Linked DNA regions of Neorhizobium galegae. The protein of the gene in region 2 interacts with the protein of the main gene of each other region in a pairwise test. Links are inferred from orthologs where the notes say so. Each region holds a gene or a part of one and is shown on either strand. Other genes may lie near its edges.

Region 1 (3,038 bases), 280 kb from region 2 along the record:
ATTTCCTCAACGCCCACCTGAGCGGCCAGACGCTGCCGGAATTGCGCGGCCAGCTGAAGACGCTCAAGGATCAGGTACAGGGAGAGCTCCATGCGCTCTCGCAGGAACTGGTTGAGCGCGGTCTTGCGGTCTGGTCCGGCGATAGCGAGGAAGGCAAGCCGACCCAGCTCATCGTCCGCGGCCGGGCCAATCTGCTCGAAGGCCTGGCGGATGTCGCCGATCTCGATCGCCTGCGGTTGCTTTTCGACGATCTCGAAAAGAAGGACAGCCTGATCGAAATCCTCGATCTCGCTGAGAAGGGACCGGGCGTGCGAATCTTCATCGGCTCGGAAAACAAACTGTTCTCCCTGTCGGGCTCCTCGCTCATCGTGGCGCCCTATCGTGACGGCGAAGACCGGATCGTCGGCGCCGTCGGGGTCATCGGGCCGACGCGGCTCAACTATTCGCGCATCGTGCCGATGGTGGATTACACCGCGCAGCTGCTTGCCAGGCTGTCGCGCTGAATTCACGACGGAGCCGCCCAATTTTCCCATCAAGCCTTGATTTTTTCACTTTAAACCTCGATATCGGGCACAAATCCAAGCCCGTAAATCCAAGCCAAGAATAACCGGAGACCGTCATGACCGACGAAACCAACAAGAACGGACCTGACGCAACTGCCGCGGAGAACACGGTTGAAGCTGTTGCATCTGCTCTTGAGGACGCGGCCAACCAGAAGAATGCCGAGGCGCCTGCCGCCGAACCGGATCCGCTGGAATTGCTGAAAGCCGAAAATAACGAGCTGCGCGACCGCTTCCTGCGGCTGGCGGCCGAAATGGATAACCTGCGCCGCCGCACCGAACGCGAAATCAAGGACGCAAAGTCCTATGCGGCGGCTGGCTTTGCGCGCGACATGCTCGCCGTTTCGGACAACCTGCGCCGGGCGCTGGACGCCGTGCCGGCCGAGATGCGCGCCGGAGCCGATGCATCGCTGACCACGCTTCTGGAGGGGGTCGAGCTGACCGAACGCTCCATGCTGTCGGCGCTGGAACGCCACGGTGTGAAGAAGATCGATGCGGAAGGTCAGAAGTTCGACCCGAACTTCCATCAGGCCATGTTCGAGATCCCGAACCCTGCTGTCCCGAACAATACCGTCGTTCAGGTCGTCCAGGCGGGCTTCACGATCGGCGAACGCGTGCTGCGCCCCGCCATGGTCGGTGTTGCAAAGGGCGGCCCGAAGGCGGAAGTCTCCGCGGAAGCCGCCGGCGAGAAAAATGCCTGAAAGCTTTGAAAAGCGGGCGCAAGCCCGCTTTTCGCTTTGCGCCGGACCTTCAGTCGGCGTTTCGCAATCCTGACGGCAAGCGCCCGCTCCGCCAAGTCCACGTAGATCTTCCCCTTAAAACGGCGGCTCAAGAACAAAACCGCCCGGCGCTTTGTCAGCGGCCGGGCGGTTCGTTTCGTCCCCACGAATGTGTATGCGGTCAGGCGGCGTGGTTTGCCTGCTGCTCGTTGAGGAAGGCATAGATCGCCGAAGCGGAATCGGTCTTGCGCAGCTTGGCGACAAGTTCCTGGTCGCGCAGGACGCGGGCGATGCGCGACAGGGCCTTCAAATGGTCGGCGCCGGCGCCTTCGGGTGCGAGCAGCAGGAACACCAGATCGACCGGCTCGTCATCGAGCGCTTCGAAATCGACCGGCGCTTCAAGGCGCGCGAAAATACCCTTGATCGACGAGATGCTGTTGAGCTTGCCGTGCGGGATGGCGATGCCGTGGCCGACGCCGGTGGAGCCGAGCCTTTCGCGCTGCAGGATGATGTCGAAGATTTCTCGTTCGCTCACGCCCGTCAGCTTGGAAGCCTTGGCCGCCAGCTCCTGCAATAGCTGTTTTTTGGAATTTACCTTTAGGGCAGGAATAATCGCATCTTGCTGCAGCAAATCTGCCAATGCCATTCTCGTCATCCTTCGTGCCGCAAGAGCTTGTGCCCTAGGCGAAGGGGAGCGCCGTCTCCGACGCTCTCCCCAGGTGTCAGTTCTTGATATTGGTGGAATCGATCCAGCCAATATTACCGTCATTGCGGCGGTACACAATGTTCAGATGTTCCTTGCCGGGACTGCGGAACAGAAGAACAGGCTCGTCTGTCATATCAAGTGCCATGACGGCGCTTGCGACCGTCATCGTCTTCAACTGCTTCGAACTTTCCGCGACAATGGTCGGCGCGAAATCCTCGGGCACTTCCTCCCCTTCATCCGGTACGCTGTCCATAACAGTGTAGGCAACTTCCGCATAACCATTCACATGGTTGCCGGCATGATGATCCTTGAGCCGCCGTTTGTAGCGGCGCAGACGCTTTTCGATCCGCTGTGCTGCGGCGTCGAAACTGATCTGTGGATCATTCGCCTCGCCGGCCGCATGCAGGACGATCCCGGTATCGAGATGCACCTTGCAGTCGGCAGAAAAGCGCGAACCAGCCTTTTCCACGATGACTTGGCTCGAATAGCCTCCGTCGAAGTATTTTGTAACCGCTTCTCCGATTTGGTCCTCGATCCTTTGACGGAACGAATCGCCAATTTCCATATGCTTACCGGATACACGCACACTCATGGAGTTCTTCCTTCTTGTCGTGACTTGCGTGTTCCAGTCTACGCCAAGCCGTCCCCTCATCCAAGTCGTTCACACGTCACCGCGCTAAATTGCTGCAATCGGTGTCTGTCTGGATGATGGGATACGTTTCGTGCCATGTCCCGTGCAGTTGCGGCGGGCTTCTAGCGCCCGATGTTTTAAATGTCAACGGTGGCCGGTCTCGGGATTTCTACGTAGGCCTGTGGAAAACCGCCTGTTTCGGCCGCGTTTCAGTATGCCGCGACCCCGGCGATCGCACGCTTTTCGCGGCGGCGCTGAACGGAGGAGGGGATGTTCATCGCCTCGCGGTATTTAGCGACGGTCCGGCGCGCAAGTTCGACGCCGCCGCGTTTCAGGCTGATCACGATATCGTCGTCCGAAAGCACCGCATCCGGCGTCTCCTGCGCGATGAGCAGGCGAATCCGGTGGCGCACGGCCTCGGC
Region 2 (3,591 bases):
CGGGTGAAGACGGACTACGAAGCCGCAAAGGCCACCAACCCGAGCGCGGACGTGCCGATCGACCTCGTCACCGCATCCGGCAGCGGCCTCGACCCGCATGTCTCGCCGGAAGCCGCATACTTCCAGGTACCGCGCGTCGCCAAGGCCCGCAACATGGACGAGGCAGCGGTCCGCGCGCTCGTTGAGGGCCACGTCGAAGGCCGTGAACTCGGGTTCCTCGGCGAACCTGTGGTCAACGTGCTGGCGTTGAATATGGCGCTTGATGCTCCTATGAGTCGGTGAAGTAGCGAGCTGCGTCGCCCCCTCATCCGACCCTTCGGGCCACCTTCTCCCCGCTGGGGAGAAGAAAGTTATGCTGCGACGTCTCCGGTCCTCCTCTCCCCTCGGGGAGAGGGTGGCCGAGCGAAGCGGAGGCTGGGTGAGGGGGTGTCCCCCACCGACACGAAAGACCAAACCGCATGCCCGACGACAGTCGCGAGAGTGAGAACAGACCTTCGCCGGATGCGCTTCTGGAGCATGCCGAGCGTGAGGCGCGCGGGCGGCTGAAGATTTTCCTGGGTGCGGCCCCCGGCGTCGGCAAGACCTACGAGATGCTGATGTCCGGCCGCGCCCGCAGGGCGGACGGTCTCGACGTGGTGATCGGTGTGGTCGAAACCCACGGCCGCCAGGAAACCGAGGCCCTGGTCGAGGGCTTCGAGATCGTGCCGCGCAAGGCGATCGACTATCGCGGCCAGCAGCTCGATGAAATGGACCTCGACGCTATTCTCGCGCGCCGCCCGGCTCTGGTCCTGGTCGACGAACTCGCCCATACCAATGCCGCCGGCAGCCGCCATCCGAAGCGTTACATGGATGTGCAGGAAATCCTCTCGCAGGGTATCGACGTCTATTCGACGCTCAACATCCAGCATGTCGAGAGCCTGAACGACGTGGTGGCACAGATCACCCGTGTCCGGGTACGTGAGACGGTGCCGGACAGCATCATCGACCGGGCCGACGACGTCGAGATCATCGACATCACCCCCGACGACCTCATCAAGCGGCTGAACGACGGCAAGGTCTATGTGCCGACCACGGCGCGGCGTGCCATCGAGAACTACTTTTCCCCCGGCAATCTGACGGCGCTGCGCGAACTGGCGCTCCGCCGCACCGCCCAGCGGGTTGACGAGCAGCTTTTGAACCATATGCAGGCGCATGCCATTTCCGGCCCCTGGGCGGCCGGCGATCGGGTGCTCGTCTGCCTCGACCACGGCAGGAACGGTGCGAGCCTGGTGCGGTACGCGCGCCGCCAGGCCGATCGCCTGCGGGCGCCATGGGCTGCATTGCATCTCGAAACGCCGCAATCGGTCAATCTGCCCGAACAGGACAAGGACCGGCTGGCGGCCAACATGAGGCTGGCCGAACAGCTCGGCGGCGAGACCGTGACGCTGCCTGCGCTGCAGCCGTCGCGCGAGATCATCGCCTATGCCAACGCCAACAACTTCACCCATATCGTCGTCGGACGCCCGGCCAGACCGCGTTGGCGGCAGATCTTGCAGGGGTCGGTCACTTATGACCTGATCCGCTATGCGGGTGATATCAGCGTCCATGTCATCTCCGGCGACTCCAAGGAAGGCGAACCGAAACGCGGCCTGAAGGCGGCGCAGCTGCCCAAGACCTTCCGTTTCAAGCCTTACGTCAAAAGTACGATCTTTGTGGCTCTTGCGATCATCGCCGGTGCTGCGCTCGACCAGACGCTCGACGTCCGCAACCTTGCCCTCGTTTTCCTGATGGCGGTGCTGGCGGCAGCGGTGCGCGGCGGGCTGGGACCTGGCCTGTTCGCCTCCGTGGCTGGCGCGCTCTCCTTCAATTTCTTTTTTCTCGAGCCGCGCTACACGTTTACGGTCCGGGACCCGGAAAGCCTGGTGGCGCTGTTCTTTTATCTTGGCGTCGCGGTCGTCGCTTCCAACCTGACGGCGGCCGTCCAGCGCCAGGCTGCTGCCGCCCGTCAAAGAGCCCGCACCACCGAAGACCTTTACCTCTTCTCGAAAAAGCTCGCCGGCACCGGCACGCTGGACGATGTGCTCTGGGCGACCGCCTTCCAGATCGCCTCGATGCTGAAGGTCCGGGTGGTCATCCTGCTACCGGAAAACGGCTCGATCGCCGTCAAGGCCGGTTACCCGCCGGACGACACGCTGGTCGATGCCGATATCGCCGCCGCCAAATGGGCCTGGGAGCACAATCGCCCGGCCGGCCGCGCCGCCGATACGCTGCCGGGCGCAAAACGCCTCTACCTGCCGATGCGCACCGGCCGCGAGGCGGTCGGCGTCATCGGCCTCGACAACGACAAGCAGGGACCGCTGCTGACACCCGAACAGCAGCGGCTGTTCGATGCGCTGGCCGACCAGGCGGCGCTGGCGATCGAGCGCATCCAACTCGTCTCCGACGTCGACAAGGCCCAGCTCGCCGCCGAGACCGACCGCCTGCGCACCGCGCTGCTGACTTCGATCTCGCACGACCTGAAGACGCCGCTCGCCGCGATCATGGGCTCCGCCGGCACGCTCAAGGATTTCGGCGCCGATATTCCCGAAGAGGCCCGCGCCGAACTGCTGACCAGCGTCGTCGACGAGTCGGAGCGGCTGAACCGCTTCATTTCCAACCTGCTCGACATGACCCGTATCGGCTCCGGCGCCATGGAGCCGAACTACGCCTTCCATTTCGCCGGCGATATCGTCGGCACGGCCTTGAGCCGGGCCGCGAAGATCGCCTCCGGGCACAGGCTCAGCGTCAACATTCCGGCCGACATGCCGATGCTCAAGGTCGATCCCGTCCTGTTCGAACAGGTCCTGTTCAACCTGATCGACAATGCCGCCAAGTATGCTCCCGACGAGACCGTCATCGACATTCGAGGCTGGCAGGACGGCGATTCAGTTCTTATCTCGGTGATGGATGAAGGACCGGGCATCCCGCGCGACGATCTGGAGCGCATCTTCGACAGTTTCTACCGCGTTCGGAAAGGTGACCATGTGCGGGCCGGCACCGGGCTTGGCCTTTCCATATGCCGCGGCTTCATCGAGGCCATGGGCGGCACGATCAGGGCTGCCAACCGCTCCGATCGTGCCGGTGCGATCTTTACGATCCGCATGCCGGTGCCGGCCGAAATGCCCATTCTGGGAGAACAGGAATGACCAATACCGCGGTGCGCGTCCTGATCGTCGATGACGAGCCCCCGATCCGCAAGCTCTTGCGCGTCGGCCTCTCCACCCAGGGCTATGCCGTCAGCGAGGCGATGAATGCCAAGGTCGCGATCGATCTCGTCAAGTCCGAGAAGCCGGACCTGATCATCCTCGATCTCGGCCTGCCGGATATGGCCGGCCACGATCTGCTCGCCAGATGGCGCGGCGAGGGGCTGGATCTGCCGATCGTCATCCTGTCGAGCCGCACCGATGAGGCGGGCATCGTCAAGGCGCTCGAACTCGGCGCCGACGACTATGTGACGAAACCCTTCGGCATGAACGAACTCGTCGCCCGCATCCGCGTGGCGCTTCGCCACCGGCTCCAGACCCAGGGCGAAAAGCCGATCTTCCAGACCGGCGAGCTTTCGGTCGACCTCGT

Evidence for each region.
Region 1: the proteins of LZK81_RS04030 (region 2) and ptsN interact in binary tests that used the Escherichia coli proteins (3 or more experiments, as listed by UniProt). The link is inferred for Neorhizobium galegae from one-to-one orthologs.

Annotation. Positions count from the first base shown.
Region 1 is NZ_CP090095.1:543,762-546,799, forward strand. Bases 194-2,913 are described here. They hold ptsN (PTS IIA-like nitrogen regulatory protein PtsN), read right to left. Parts: upstream 1,926-2,913; coding sequence 1,461-1,925; downstream 194-1,460. Other genes in these bases: hrcA (heat-inducible transcriptional repressor HrcA), read left to right, coding at 194-503; grpE (nucleotide exchange factor GrpE), read left to right, coding at 620-1,261; hpf (ribosome hibernation-promoting factor, HPF/YfiA family), read right to left, coding at 2,002-2,577; rpoN (RNA polymerase factor sigma-54), read right to left, coding at 2,826-2,913. Outside these bases: more of hrcA, read left to right, coding at 1-193; more of rpoN, read right to left, coding at 2,914-3,038. UniProt on the Escherichia coli protein: Seems to have a role in regulating nitrogen assimilation.
Region 2 is NZ_CP090095.1:823,936-827,526, forward strand. What follows is about bases 92-3,364. They hold LZK81_RS04030 (sensor histidine kinase), read left to right. Parts: upstream 92-458; coding sequence 459-3,164; downstream 3,165-3,364. Other genes in these bases: kdpC (potassium-transporting ATPase subunit KdpC), read left to right, coding at 92-282; LZK81_RS04035 (response regulator transcription factor), read left to right, coding at 3,161-3,364. Also shown: more of kdpC, read left to right, coding at 1-91; more of LZK81_RS04035, read left to right, coding at 3,365-3,591. UniProt on the Escherichia coli protein: Member of the two-component regulatory system KdpD/KdpE involved in the regulation of the kdp operon. KdpD may function as a membrane-associated protein kinase that phosphorylates KdpE in response to environmental signals.